One region of the Lysinibacillus telephonicus genome, then DNA from elsewhere that is predicted to be linked to it. Evidence: a T-box and tRNA genes for the amino acid it is inferred to sense, from the RefSeq annotation. Region 1 holds a T-box; the other holds one or more tRNA genes.
The links. A T-box is a leader RNA that pairs with one kind of tRNA and senses whether it is charged. The one in region 1 lies ahead of trpS (tryptophan--tRNA ligase), so its partner is inferred to be a tRNA-Trp.
Positions count from the first base shown of each region.

Region 2: it has a tRNA-Trp gene. The T-box ahead of trpS (tryptophan--tRNA ligase) is inferred to sense a tRNA for this amino acid. The anticodon was not compared.

Region 1 is NZ_CP155468.1:1,175,071-1,182,808, forward strand. It holds gene MKY04_RS05505 (YjzD family protein) at 1-59, opposite strand, end outside; gene MKY04_RS05510 (beta-ketoacyl-ACP synthase III) at 250-1,188, shown strand; gene fabF (beta-ketoacyl-ACP synthase II) at 1,255-2,490, shown strand; gene trpS (tryptophan--tRNA ligase) at 2,773-3,762, opposite strand; T-box leader at 3,862-4,077, opposite strand; gene spxA (transcriptional regulator SpxA) at 4,552-4,947, shown strand; gene mecA (adaptor protein MecA) at 5,368-6,018, shown strand; gene MKY04_RS05535 (competence protein CoiA) at 6,188-7,324, shown strand; gene pepF (oligoendopeptidase F) at 7,380-7,738, shown strand, end outside.
Region 2 is NZ_CP155468.1:542,463-550,200, reverse strand. It holds gene MKY04_RS02640 (hypothetical protein) at 140-469, opposite strand; gene MKY04_RS02635 ((deoxy)nucleoside triphosphate pyrophosphohydrolase) at 880-1,275, shown strand; gene MKY04_RS02630 (DEAD/DEAH box helicase) at 1,299-4,184, shown strand; tRNA gene MKY04_RS02625 (tRNA-Glu) at 4,573-4,644, opposite strand; tRNA gene MKY04_RS02620 (tRNA-Ser) at 4,658-4,748, opposite strand; tRNA gene MKY04_RS02615 (tRNA-Asn) at 4,752-4,826, opposite strand; tRNA gene MKY04_RS02610 (tRNA-Ile) at 4,836-4,912, opposite strand; tRNA gene MKY04_RS02605 (tRNA-Gly) at 4,917-4,990, opposite strand; tRNA gene MKY04_RS02600 (tRNA-Phe) at 4,995-5,070, opposite strand; tRNA gene MKY04_RS02595 (tRNA-Asp) at 5,079-5,154, opposite strand; tRNA gene MKY04_RS02590 (tRNA-Met) at 5,158-5,234, opposite strand; tRNA gene MKY04_RS02585 (tRNA-Ser) at 5,413-5,505, opposite strand; tRNA gene MKY04_RS02580 (tRNA-Ala) at 5,521-5,596, opposite strand; tRNA gene MKY04_RS02575 (tRNA-Gln) at 5,630-5,704, opposite strand; tRNA gene MKY04_RS02570 (tRNA-His) at 5,741-5,816, opposite strand; tRNA gene MKY04_RS02565 (tRNA-Trp) at 5,835-5,908, opposite strand; tRNA gene MKY04_RS02560 (tRNA-Arg) at 5,956-6,032, opposite strand; tRNA gene MKY04_RS02555 (tRNA-Leu) at 6,041-6,125, opposite strand; tRNA gene MKY04_RS02550 (tRNA-Lys) at 6,140-6,214, opposite strand; tRNA gene MKY04_RS02545 (tRNA-Thr) at 6,222-6,297, opposite strand; tRNA gene MKY04_RS02540 (tRNA-Val) at 6,303-6,378, opposite strand; rRNA gene rrf (5S ribosomal RNA) at 6,392-6,507, opposite strand; rRNA gene MKY04_RS02530 (23S ribosomal RNA) at 6,633-7,738, opposite strand, start outside.

The DNA of each region.
Region 1 (7,738 bases):
ACATAGTTTAACATTGTAACTAATAGGAAAGACCATACTAAAGTCATTAAATATTGCATTAATTTCACCTCTACTGAACGTTTTTCAATAGTATACCTATATTCATCTTACTTATCATAACATAGGACTATAAAAAAGGACAATAAACTTTTAGAACAATTCATGAATTAAAGGTTGAGGAAAGAAAATTTATGAGCTATAATTATGACCAAGTACTAAATGTTAGTCTTAAAGATTGGGGGATTCAAAATGAATGCAGGGATTATTGGGTTAGGGAAATACGTTCCCGAAAAAATAGTTACGAATTTTGATTTAGAACAAATTTTAGATACAAATGATGAATGGATTAGAACAAGAACAGGAATCCAAGAAAGAAGAATTGCTGGAGATGATGAAAATACATCTAAACTTGCTTTAGAAGCTGCCAAGAAAGCTCTTGAAGATGCGAATATTACAGCTGATCAAATCGGCTTAATATTAGTTGCAACTGTAACTCCAGATCAATCATTTCCTAGTGTTGCATGTCAGCTGCAAGAATATTTAGGTGCAGTTAATGCTTCAGCAATGGACGTTTCAGCAGCTTGTTCTGGCTTTATTTATGGATTAGCAACGGCTAAACAATTTGTTGAAAGTAAAAGCTATCAATATGTATTAGTAGTAGGCGCAGAAAAATTATCAAAAATTACTGATTGGACAGACAGAAATACGGCAGTATTATTTGGTGATGGTGCTTGTGCAGCTGTGGTCGGAGAAGTAAGTGATGGTCGAGGCATTTTAGCATTTGAATTAGGTGCTGATGGTACAGGTGGGAAACATCTATTTTTAAATGAACGTGATGCGATATCAATGAATGGCCGAGAAGTATTTAAATTTGCAGTAAGACAAATGGGAGAATCTGCAGTATCTGTATTAGAAAAAGCAGGGTTATCCAAGGAAGATGTTGACTTTTTAATCCCACATCAAGCGAATATCCGCATTATGGAAGCATCCAGAGAACGTTTAGAACTGCCAGAAGAAAAACTATCTAAAAGAATCCATAAATATGGAAATACATCATCGGCATCAATTGGAATTGCATTAAAAGATGAATTAGACGATGGTAATATTAAAGATGATGATATAATAGTATTAGTTGGTTTTGGCGGTGGTTTAACATGGGGAGCAGCTGTCATTAAATGGGGTAAATAATGGAATTGTAAAATCATTTATAGTAACTTAAAAATAGTTTATAACCTAAGGGGGATAAAGAATACTATGAAGAGAAGAGTAGTGATTACAGGTATTGGAGCTGTTACACCTCTAGGGAATACAGCAGAAGAAACGTGGCAAGCGTTAATCGCTGGTAAATCAGGTGTAGGCCCATTAACAAGATTAGACACTGAAAAATTCCCTGCAAAAGTAGCAGCGGAAGTTAAAGATTTTGATATTGAACAATACGTTGAAAAAAAAGAAGCAAGAAAAATGGACCGTTTCACTCATTATGCACTTGCTTCATCAATTATGGCAGTAAAAGATGCTAATTTAACAATTACAGACGATATTGCACATAAAGTTGGTGTTTGGATTGGATCTGGTATTGGTGGTATGGAAACGTTTGAAAATCAATTTGAAATGTTCCAGCAACGAGGTGTACGTCGAGTAAGCCCATTCTTCGTACCAATGATGATTCCAAATATGGCTTCTGGTCAAGTTTCAATACACTTAGGTGCAAAGGGCATTAATTCTTGTTCAGTAACTGCTTGTGCATCAGGTACAAACTCGATTGGTGATGCATTTAAAGTTATTCAACGCGGTGATGCAGACGTGATGATAACTGGCGGTGCTGAGGCTCCTATTGTTAACATGGCAGTTGCTGGTTTCTGCTCAAGTACAGCATTATCACTAAACCCTGATCCAGAAACTGCTTCTCGTCCGTTTGATGCAAATCGCGATGGATTCGTTATCGCAGAAGGAGCAGGAGTTCTAGTACTTGAAGACTATGAATTTGCGAAAGCTCGCGGTGCCAAAATTTATGCAGAAATTGTTGGCTATGGTTCAACAGGGGATGCTCATCATATTACAGCGCCTGCTCCAAATGGAGAGGGAGCTGCCCGCGCAATTCAACAAGCAATAGATGATGGTGGAATTGATCCAACACAAGTTGGATATATTAACGCACACGGAACAAGTACGCCATATAACGATTTATTCGAGACAATGGCTGTTAAATCAGTATTTGGTGAGCATGCTTATAAATTAGCAATGAGCTCAACAAAATCAATGACAGGACATTTATTGGGGGCAGCTGGCGGTGTAGAGGCAATCTTTACTGCTCTTGCCTTAAAAGAAGGTATTTTACCTCCAACAATTAACTTAACAACTCCAGATCCTGAATGTGATTTAGATTATGTTCCAAACAAAGCGCGACAACAATATGTTGAATATGCAATGAGTAATTCATTAGGCTTTGGTGGACATAATGCAAGTTTATTATTAAGAAAAATAGATTAAGTTCAATAATAGAAAATAGAACTTTGTCGATAACAAAAATGCCTTTAGCGAAAAGCTAAAGGCATTTTTATATGGCAAAATGAATATTAACTTAATAAAGGAAGGTGGACATGTTTCGTTTTATTCTTTTTTTATTTAACTATGGCATTTGTGTTATGTCTTTTGGCAATCTTTTACTATATTTAAATTATAGAACACTCGGTTATTCATGGTCTGCTGTTTGGGCATTCATACTTGGAACTTATGAATTATACTTAGGGATCGGGTCGTTAATTGTATTATTTATTTTAATTTTCGACCTAATCCCATCGCGCTCTCCATTCTGCTAATCGTTTTAGAAGCGATTGCATTTGCTTTTTGGGCGCCTTCATCTAAAATTTTGTCTAGTTCATCTGAGTTAATTAATTCATTGAATCTTTCCTGTATAGGGGATAGGTGCTCGATTAGACTTGTTGCTACACCCTCTTTAAATGCACCATAGCCCAAGCCTTCATATTTTTTAACAAGTGTTTCGATATCGATGCCTGTTACAGCGGACTCGATTGTTAATAAGTTTGAAACACCTGGCTTATTTTCTTCATCAAAAGCTACATAACCATCAGAATCCGTAACAGCGGATTTAATTTTCTTTTCAATTTGTTTTGGTGTATCTAAGAATCGAATTGTTGCCTTAGTATTTGGATCAGATTTACTCATTTTCTTAGTTGGTTCTTGTAATGATTTAATACGTGCGCCTGCTTTTGGCAATTGAATTTCAGGAATAACAAATACTTCTCCATAACGTTTATTAAATCGTTCTGCAAGATCACGTGTTAATTCGATATGCTGCTTTTGATCATCACCAACTGGTACAATGTTTGTATTATATAAAAGGATATCGCCAGCCATTAATGGTGGGTACGTTAAAAGACCTGCTGTTACAGATTCTTTTCCTTCAGATTTGTCTTTAAATTGTGTCATACGTTCTAATTCACCAATTGTTGCAACACATTGTAACATCCATCCTGCTTGTGCGTGCGCCGGTACTTCAGATTGAATGAATAGAGTTGCTTTATTTGGATCAATTCCTGTAGCTAAATATGTTGCAGCGAGTGTACGAATGTTTTGCTGTAATTCTTTCGGATCTTGTGGAACAGTAATTGCGTGTTGGTCAACAATACAATATATTGCATTGCCTTCATCTTGAAGTAAAGGAAATTGCATAAATGCTCCGATATAATTTCCCAATGTAATAACTCCTGTTGGTTGAACTCCTGAAAAGATAGTTTTCATAAAAAATCCTCCTATATGAAAAATCAATTTAGTTTGGCAAAGCAGGCGAGTGCTTTTTACCACCAAATAAAAAAACATCATGCGTCCATACGATTAACGTATAGGGACGAATGATGTTGAATCCGCGGTACCACCCAGCTTGTCGAAAAAAGTTCGACCACTTGATCTTCGTAACGTGAAGTGTACGAGCTTTACTACTAAGGTTCATAAAGCCAACTCGAAAGTCCATTCCATTTGTTCCGTCTTCTGTTTGCACCAACCACAGATTCTCTATGCACGGAAATCAAATGTACTACTCTTTGTCATAGTTTTTCCAATTTGTTTAAAAATTATATAAAAAAACAGGTATAAAAGCAAATGATATTTTCTTTCTAAAATTGGAATGAAAAAGTATGAGTTTGGCTAACATTGTATTAATAAAAAATATTTTAACAAAATAATTTTCTGTAAAAAAGCGTTGCAATTAACAGAAAGTTATGATTATTTCTCGATTAATGTCGACTAATTGAGAATGGGATAAGTAGTGTAAGAATTTTTTTAGGATATGTTTGAACTTGGAATATAGAGGGAATATAAATTATAGCTATAGCTATTGATAATGAAAATGTCTGTATTATAGAGAATATTTGTTCACAATAAATATTATCTGTTACATCTTTTTTATTGGTAGACTATATCCAAATGGGAAAGAATGATGTATAATAAAAACATAATCTTAAATTAAATTAATTCTAAATTAATAAGAGCTTGAAAATAGATTAAACCACTAAGAAAGGAAGTGTAATAATGATTGTAACATTATTTACCTCTCCAAGCTGTACATCATGTAGAAAAGCTAAAGCATGGTTAGAAGAACATGACATTCCATATAGAGAACGCAATATTTTTTCAGAGCCTTTAACAATTAGTGAAATTAAAGAAATATTGCGAATGACTGAAGATGGTACGGATGAAATTATCTCAACACGTTCTAAAATTTTCCAAAAATTAAATGTAGATGTTGAAAGCCTTCCTTTACAACAACTATATGAATTAATTCAAGAATATCCTGGCTTGTTGCGTCGCCCTATTATTTTAGACGAAAAACGATTACAAGTTGGATATAATGAAGATGAGATTCGTCGATTCTTGCCAAGAAAAGTAAGAGCATTCCAATTGCTTGAAGCTCAACGAATGGTAAATTAGGAATTAGAGAAACGTCGATAAAATCCATTTTAGTTGGATTTTATCGATTTTTGTTTTATTTTATCGATTTTTGTTTTATTTTATTAGTACAGATAAGATAATTTGCAGGGAATACATTCGAATAAAAATCACATATAATTATTAAATCTTTTCAAAATTTTACACTTGATTTCGAATGTATAGTCTACTACAATTTCAATATTCAAATTATTTTGTTTGGATGATGTTTTTCCCTTTTCATTTTATTTAGGTAATCATACAATAGAATTATAGAATAAAGCATATTAATATAAATAAATACTGTTTTGTTCTATATCGTTGTAATAATTTGAATTGCAAGACTAAAACTATGCAATCAAAACATACTAAGAACGCTTTCTTTGTTTTTCAACGAATGACTGTGAAGGGAGTTGAAGTCTAATGGACATCGAACGCGTAAACGAAAACACAATTAAGCTCTTTATTACTTATCGTGATATAGAGGATCGTGGCTATAGTCGCGAAGAAATTTGGTATAACAGAGCAAAAGGGGAAGAACTTTTCTGGGATATGATTGGCGAAATAAACACTGAAGATTACTTTGATTTAGATGGCCCAATTTGGATTCACGTGAACGCTTCTGAACATGGTCTAGAAGTCATTGTGACTCGTGCAAACCTTAATGCTGATGGAGAGTCCAACTCTTTGCTTTCGAGTTTTGAGGAACATCGAGAAGCTGCTCATAATAAATTAGACGAATCTATTTTTGATTCATTTGATGAAGAAGCAAATCAAGAACATCAAGGAATCACAAATATTTCAATTTATAAATTTAAAGACATTGATGAAATTATTCCTGTGGCAAATCGACTTGTTTCATACGGACTACACTCATCATTGTATAAATACGAAAAATATTATTATGCAGCGATAGATTTCTCGGATGTTGAAAAAGAAGAACGCTTAAATATTCGATCTATTATTAATGAATACTTAAACAGTTCTAAAATTACAATTTATCGTCTTCAAGAATATGGTGAAACAATCATGGCTGAAAATTGTTTCGAAACTGTTATCGAATACTTCGCATAATTTTGAGAGATGTCTTGTCCAAAGATGAGGCGTCTCTTTTTTTAATTAAAAAATCAAGTTTTTCGCTGATATCTTTTTTTAAAGGCAGTTGCTACAATATAAAAATTTTAAATTTGTTGCTTGAATACATTTCTTCTTCTTTTTAGAATAAAAGAGAAGGAGGTTTTTTATGCTTGTAGCTCTTACTGATCGACACGAGCAAGTTATTTTGAACTCAAGCATACCAAAGACAGCCTTAAAACAACTTCGACAAACGACAAAATTCTATTGCCCACAATGTAAGCAACAACTTCAATTTAAAATTGGTACATTTAAAATTCCCCATTTTGCACATAATTCCAATAGTCTTTGTGATAAGTACTTTTCAGAACGTGAAACGGAGCGCCATTTATTAGGAAAAGAGCAACTGTATCAATTTTTCCACTCGCAACATATTGATGTACAATTAGAACCTTACTTGCAAAATTTAAAACAACGGCCGGATTTACTTATAAAAGAGGGTGGTCATCGCTTTGCAGTCGAGTTTCAATGTAGCCCGATATCGTTAGAGAAAAAAGAACAAAGGAATACAGGCTATGAAAGAGATTTTATTAGTCCCATATGGATTCCTGCTCAACCTGTTAATAAAGAATTCCAAGAGGGCATTATGAAAATTTCCTTGCCTAAGCAGCTTCAGCAATTTATCTTATCATCTAATCAACAACAATATATTATGTTGTACGATCCAACTATGCGACAATTTATTTATTTATCAAACTTAATGTTCCTTCGTGGAAATTATTTTATATCAAAAGTACAAGCTTTGCCGATAACTAATCAAAAATTCCCATTTTATCTGCCTAAAGTGATTACAAGAAAAGAATTTTCTCAATATGTATGGCTATACCATGCTTATACACATAACTATTTAAAATCAAGAGTATTATTAAGTAGAAAAGGTGTGAATGACTTATTTTTAAGGAGTATTTATGAGCTTCGTCTAAACATCCAAACGTTGCCAAAATTTATTGGAGTTCCAGTTCAAGAGAGTGATGCAATAAGTTTATATACAGTAGAATGGCAGGCAGCATTATTTTATTTTTTGCACATTCAGCAATTGCAGCTTTCAAATATGAACAATCAAGCCATTAATTATTTTTTAAAATGGGCAAGTTTACCTGAAACAAAACGTACAGTTTGTGCTGTTAAAAACTATTGTTGTATTTTGCAATCACTCTCCATAAATCATCCACATCAGCCTTGCCTTGAGATGGAGTTAACTAATCAACTGTATAGCCATTTTCTTGCAATCAACTATAAATATTGAGAAAATGGGAATATGATTTGAATTCAGAAATAAATACGTATCGGAGGCTTTTCCAATGGCGAAAAAAGTATTAACTCGTGAAGAAGTACCTGTAGAATTAACATGGGATTTAGAAGGAATTTTCCCGTCAGATGCAGCATGGGAAGAAGAGTTTAAAGCAATTGAATCTCTACTACCTGAGGCAGAAAAATATAAAGGAAAAGTTGCTGAAAGTGCGAAAACTTTATATGATACACTTCAATTTAGCGATATGGTGTCAGAGCGTTTTGGGAAACTTTATGTTTACAGCCATTTAAAACATGACCAAGATACTACAAATGCAAAATATCAAGGAATGGAAGGCAGAGTACGTTCTTTGGGTGCAAAGCTTTCTGCAGCTTGGTCGTTTATTACTCCAGAAATTTTATCCATTGA
Region 2 (7,738 bases), 630 kb from region 1:
ATCTTTAGTAAAAAGGACATCATCACTATACCCATACTTTTAAAAATTTTTGCCTATAAATATTAAACCTTCAATCTGTAGATAGATTGAAGGTTTCTTATTTCCAATCATTTTTGTTTAATTAAACTTCCTTAAGTTTTTAATTGATTTTTAAATAATACTTTCCTTTATCATATGATGCATAAGATACATGCATCAATAGACCACCAATAGTACTGTAATTACATGGAGCTGATTTCGATTGAATAGGAAATTGTTTCGCGTACCATTCTCTTGAAATACTACCTTTGACCTTTAACTCATTAATTGCTTCTTTTAATTCCTGAAAGGATATGTTTTTTGAATTTCCACTTGTACCTAGGGAATATTTTATACCCTTATCGGTTATTGCAAGTATTTTACTAGTTGCTCTAATTTTTTTAATTTCTAGGCCGATATTAATATTGTCTAATAATTCTTCAATACTCAATTTTTCTCCTCCTATTCTTAGCACTGTACATTTAAATCAAAATGTTTTTTGTGATCAATATATAATATTTTTTTCAACCATTCATGTCGATTTGCATTTATATAGAATGTGGTGTACAAACTACATTTTTTTAGTTTTATAAAATCCCCTCCATACATAATCCTGTTTCCCTTTTTTATAAAGTATTTCAATTGATTTTATAACCTCATACTTACTTGGAAGCATATTACAAACACCCTTCTATCTATAAGCCATAATAACATAGAAAAACTTGTCATGTATTAATTCCCCGTCTATTGACTGTCAACTAATTAGGGAGGAAGTTAACATTTATAGTTGAATATTAGGTAATGCTCAATTTTTGGAGATAAGGTAAACTTAAACTATTAAATACTATTAGGTGATGAAGAATGAAAAAATTAGTCCATGTAGTTGGAGCAATTATAGAAAATGAAAACAATGAGATTTTCTGTGCTTTGAGAAGCCCCGAGATGTCCCTACCGAATTACTGGGAATTCCCCGGTGGAAAAATCGAAAACGGCGAAACTCCTGAAGAGGCACTAGCTAGAGAAATTAAAGAAGAATTCAACTGTACTATTATAGTTGGACAGAAAGTAGAGGATACAACATACGAGTATGAAAAAGTAGTTGTCAGACTTGAAACATATAAAGCAAAGCTTATGGACGGTGAGCCTACCGTATCAGAACACGCAGATACGAAATGGGTAACCCGATCGGAGATTCTCGCGCTCAACTTCGCACCTGCTGATATTCCTGCGGTAGAAAAAATTGCTAGAGAAAAATAAATTGTTAAGATGGTGCAAAAGATATGAATCAATTGATTAAAAAACTGGAAGACTCATTACATAAAGGATTTATTGATCAAAACAAAGCAGTTTCTACACAATTTAAACCAAAGCTTTTAACAAATAAAAAACATGAGACAGTTTTGTCATCTCTACTTCAAGAGTTAAAAACATGTAACACTTTTACCTTTTCAGTTGCTTTTATTACTGAAGGTGGCTTAGCTACGTTAAAAACAATGCTTTATGACTTAAAGTTGAAAGGAATTAAAGGTCGGATTCTGACTTCCACTTTCCTAAACTTCAATCAGCCTAAAATGTTTAAAGAACTTCTTAAATTTGAGAATATTGAGGTTCGTTTAACTGGAGAGAAAGGTTTCCACTCCAAAGGTTATATATTTGAACATACAGACTACTATTCCTTAATCGTTGGTAGTTCAAACTTAACAGACAGTGCATTAAAAGCAAATTATGAGTGGAACGTGTTTTTAACATCATTAAAAAATGGAGAAATTATTAATCATTTCAAAAATCAATTTGAAGCTGCTTGGAATGAAGCAATTCCTTTAACAGAAGAGTGGATTGCAAATTATAAACAAACGTATGATTTACAACCCTTTATTAATAGAATCACTACAAATGCTTTGGAATTAAATACAACATACCTAACTAATAATTTAGCTAGTAGCCTATCGATTAAACCGAATAAAATGCAAAGTCTTGCATTAGAACAATTAAAAAACCTTAGAGCTACTGGAGCTAAAAAAGGATTAATTATATCTGCTACCGGTACTGGTAAAACCTATCTTTCTGCATTTGATGTACGAAATTTTTCACCAAGAAAAATGCTCTTTGTCGTGCATCGAGAACAGATTTTAAAGAAAGCTATGCAGGATTATAGAAAAATCCTTGGAGGTCATGAAGACGATTACGGCATTCTTTCTGGCAACTCAAAAGAGGTAAATGCAAAATATTTGTTTGCAACAATTCAAACAATCTCAAGAGACGGTTATTTGCAACAATTTGCAAAAGACCAATTTGATTATGTATTAATTGATGAGGTTCATAAAGCAGGTGCTGAGTCATACTTAAAAATTATTAATTACTTTGAGCCCCAATTTTTACTTGGTATGACGGCTACACCTGAACGTACAGACGGCTTCAACATTTATGACTTATTTGATTATAATATTGCCTACGAAATCCGTTTGCAAGAAGCCCTTGAAGAAGAAATGCTCTGTCCTTTCCATTATTTTGGTGTTTTAGACTATGAAAAAGATGGAGAACTAATTGATGATATTACTGACCTTAGAAATTTAGTTTCTATTGAGCGCGTAAAACATATTATTGAAAAGATCAATTATTATGGTTATTCAGGTGAACGTGTTCGTGGTTTAATGTTCTGTAGTTCAAAAGAGGAATCACGAAATCTCTCAATCGCATTAAATGAGGCTGGACTTAAAACTATTGCGTTAACAGGTGATAACTCTCAAAAGGAACGAGAAGATGCCATAAAAAAATTGGAGAATGGTGAACTCCAATATATTCTAACTGTCGATATTTTTAATGAAGGCATTGATATTCCCTTCTTGAATCAAATTGTGATGCTACGTCAAACTCAATCAAGTATTATTTTCATACAACAGCTTGGACGTGGTCTGCGTAAACACGATTCAAAGGACTATGTTACAATTATCGATTTTATTGGTAATTATAAAAATAATTACTTAATTCCAATCGCCCTTTCAGGCGATCAGTCAATGAATAAAGATAATGTACGTAGAAAAACCGTAAATACTGATTATATTCAAGGTGTTTCTACAATTAACTTTGAAGAGATTGCGAAGAAGAAGATTTTTGATGCTATTAATAATACAAAGCTATCAACAATGAAAACTTTACGCGATGCTTATATAGAAGTAAAAAATCGTTTAGGGCGTATCCCAACCCTACATGATTTTATAGAACAAAATTCATTGGACCCAGAAGTAATCATTAGTTCTGTAGATAACTATTACAATTTTCTTTTAAAAATGAAAGAAGAGATACCTTCTTTATCTGATTATGAACAAGCAGTTTTGACCATGATCTCAAAAGAGTTTTTAAATGGAAAACGAATCCATGAGATATTGCTGATAAACATGCTACTCCTAAATCCTGTAATTTCAAAAACTGATTACATTCAAAATCTCATGGACTTTGGTACCTACTACGATAAAAAAACAATTGAATCCGTTGAAAATATGTTTTCTCTTAAGTTTCATGTTCAAAACGACGTGAAAAAGTATAGATTTAAACCAATCATTGAATTAGTAAATGGAAACTACCAATTTAATGAGGAGATTCAAGAGAGTTTACGAGATTTAAACTTCAATAACTATATTGTAGATATTATTAAATGTGCTTATATAAAAAATGAAAAGTATAATAAAACACAGCCATTAACATTGTATGAGAAGTATTCAAGAAGAGACGTATGTAGACTTTTAAACTGGCCGCATGATGATTCATCCACAATTTATGGTTATCGTGCTAAATATAATACTTGTCCGATATTTGTTACATACCATAAAAAAGATAAAGTAGAATCTAGTCAGGCATATGGTGATGAATTTTTAGCACCCGAACTGTTTAGATGGTTTACACGAAATCGACTTAATCTTGATTCTAATGAAGTAAAAACTATACTTTCCTATAAAGAAAATGATATGGATATTCACTTATTCACTAAAAAAGATGATGGTGAAGGGACCGACTTCTACTATTTGGGCAAAGTGGATATTTTAAAGGATAGCGCTAAAAACGAAACAATGCCTGATGGTAAAGGAAACAACCTATCCGTTGTAACAATGAATTTAGTATTAGAGCAACCAGTGCAGTATGATATTTATCATTATTTGGTAGAGGAATAAAAAATGCCGAATTAACTTTTTCTTTTAAGTTAATTCGGCATAACAAAATTGTTATTTTAAATTTATTTTGGTAAGAACAAAGTTAATGGTTTATTCTTTGAAAAACGATATGAATCTTGCCCATAATTAGCATAGAAACTAATATACCATTCGTGCACCTTCACTTAGGGCAACAAGTTGAATCGCTATAAATTTTTAAAAAGTATAGATGCTGAGTGAACAAAAAAATAAAGATGATAAAATAAGGGGATTTCTACCTCCTATTGCAGATACACTAAAGCCCGATTCATAAGAATCGGGCTTTTTTGCCTAGCGACGTCCTACTCTTTAGAGGATCTCCCTAAGATACTTTCACTAGATTATTTATTTAATTACTACGATTTATTTATGACCCGTACGGGATTCGAACCCGTGTTACCGCCGTGAAAGGGCGGTGTCTTAACCACTTGACCAACGGGCCAAAACATTATGTATGGCGGAGAAGGAGGGATTTGAACCCTCGCGCCGGTTACCCGACCTACACCCTTAGCAGGGGCGCCTCTTCAGCCTCTTGAGTACTTCCCCATATGGCTCCGAAGGTAGGACTCGAACCTACGACCGATCGGTTAACAGCCGATTGCTCTACCACTGAGCTACTTCGGAATATTGTTATGGTGGGCCTAAATGGACTTGAACCATCGACCTCACGCTTATCAGGCGTGCGCTCTAACCAGCTGAGCTATAGGCCCCTATTGGAGCGGGTGATGGGAATCGAACCCACGACATCAGCTTGGAAGGCTGAGGTTTTACCATTAAACTACACCCGCTTAATGGTGGGTCGAGACGGAATCGAACCGCCGACACTTTGAGCTTCAGTCAAATGCTCTACCAACTGAGCTATCGACCCATTTTAAATGGCGGTCCCGACCGGGATCGAACCGGCGATCTCCTGCGTGACAGGCAGGCATGTTAACCGCTACACCACGGGACCTTTTGGTTGCGGGGACAGGATTTGAACCTGTGACCTTCGGGTTATGAGCCCGACGAGCTACCGAACTGCTCCACCCCGCGGTAATATTAGTTATCAGATATAAACTTTGTCATAACGCATTAAGTAAATCTCGAACCGTCCCGATTTCGATAAGCCATTCAAGATGTCTGCGAAATCGTTATGCTGAAGCATTTCTACGAAGCTTATTCGTTCGTGCTCCACCCCGCGATAATATTATAAAATCAAATTTAAAGAAAATGGCGGAGGAAGAGGGATTCGAACCCCCGCGCGGTTTAACCCGCCTGTCGGTTTTCAAGACCGATCCCTTCAGCCGGACTTGGGTATTCCTCCGTATTTACATTTCAATGGTGGAGCCTAGCGGGATCGAACCGCTGACCTCCTGCGTGCAAGGCAGGCGCTCTCCCAGCTGAGCTAAGGCCCCAGAGTTATCGATTTTGAACTACTTCCTCGAAAATGGCTGGGGTACCAGGATTCGAACCTGGGCATGACGGAATCAAAATCCGTTGCCTTACCGCTTGGCTATACCCCAAAAATATATCTTAAAAGTTCAGTCTTAAATTTTAAATGGGGCGGCTGATGGGAATCGAACCCACGAATGCCGGAACCACAATCCGGTGCGTTAACCACTTCGCCACAGCCGCCATCATGCTTAAAAATAATGGCAGGGGCAGTAGGAATCGAACCCACACCAAAGGTTTTGGAGACCTCTATTCTACCGTTGAACTATGCCCCTATTTAATTCGCTAAATTTAAACTATATACTAAAAACAATGTATGTATTGGCGCGCCCGGCAGGAGTCGAACCCACAACCTTCTGATCCGTAGTCAGACGCTCTATCCAATTGAGCTACGGGCGCTAAATAAATGGTGCGGGTGAAGGGAGTCGAACCTCCACGCCTTACGGCGCTAGATCCTAAGTCTAGTGCGTCTGCCAATTCCGCCACACCCGCATTAATATTAAAACTGGTGAGCCATGAAGGACTTGAACCTTCGACCCTCTGATTAAAAGTCAGATGCTCTACCACTGAGCTAATGGCTCGAAAAAATGGTGCCGGCGATAGGAGTCGAACCCACGACCTACTGATTACAAGTCAGTTGCTCTACCAACTGAGCTACACCGGCATATATGGTGGAGGATGACGGGCTCGAACCGCCGACCCCCTGCTTGTAAGGCAGGTGCTCTCCCAGCTGAGCTAATCCTCCACATAAAAAATAAGCGAAGCGACGTCCTACTCTCACAGGGGGAAGCCCCCAACTACCATCGGCGCTAAAGAGCTTAACTTCCGTGTTCGGTATGGGAACGGGTGTGACCTCTTTGCCATCATCACTTCACTTGCACATGGATGTGCTGGCTTCGCCGTTGCAACAGGATGTTGCGCTCTTAGGCGAAGTTCCTTTATTTAATTGAGAGTTCGTTCTCTCAAAACTGGATAAAGACATTGAATACGTTCAAAATTTTGGTTAAGTCCTCGATCGATTAGTATTCGTCAGCTCCATGTGTCGCCACACTTCCACCTCGAACCTATCTACCTCATCGTCTTTGAGGGATCTTACTTACTTGCGTAATGGGAAATCTCATCTTGAGGGGGGCTTCATGCTTAGATGCTTTCAGCACTTATCCCGTCCACACATAGCTACCCAGCGATGCCTTTGGCAAGACAACTGGTACACCAGCGGTGTGTCCATCCCGGTCCTCTCGTACTAAGGACAGCTCCTCTCAAATTTCCTACGCCCACGACGGATAGGGACCGAACTGTCTCACGACGTTCTGAACCCAGCTCGCGTACCGCTTTAATGGGCGAACAGCCCAACCCTTGGGACCGACTACAGCCCCAGGATGCGATGAGCCGACATCGAGGTGCCAAACCTCCCCGTCGATGTGGACTCTTGGGGGAGATAAGCCTGTTATCCCCGGGGTAGCTTTTATCCGTTGAGCGATGGCCCTTCCATGCGGAACCACCGGATCACTAAGCCCGTCTTTCGACCCTGCTCGACTTGTAGGTCTCGCAGTCAAGCTCCCTTGTGCCTTTACACTCTACGAATGATTTCCAACCATTCTGAGGGAACCTTTGGGCGCCTCCGTTACCTTTTAGGAGGCGACCGCCCCAGTCAAACTGTCCACCTGACACTGTCTCCTACCCCGCTAAGGGGTATGGGTTAGAATTTCAACACAACCAGGGTAGTATCCCACCGACGCCTCCCTCGAAGCTGGCGCTCCGAGTTCTCTGGCTCCTACCTATCCTGTACAAGTTGTGCCAAAATTCAATATCAAGCTACAGTAAAGCTCCACGGGGTCTTTCCGTCCTGTCGCGGGTAACCTGCATCTTCACAGGTACTATAATTTCACCGAGTCTCTCGTTGAGACAGTGCCCAGATCGTTACGCCTTTCGTGCGGGTCGGAACTTACCCGACAAGGAATTTCGCTACCTTAGGACCGTTATAGTTACGGCCGCCGTTTACTGGGGCTTCAATTCAGAGCTTCGTGATGCCACTAACCCCTCCTCTTAACCTTCCAGCACCGGGCAGGCGTCAGCCCCTATACGTCACCTTACGGTTTTGCAGA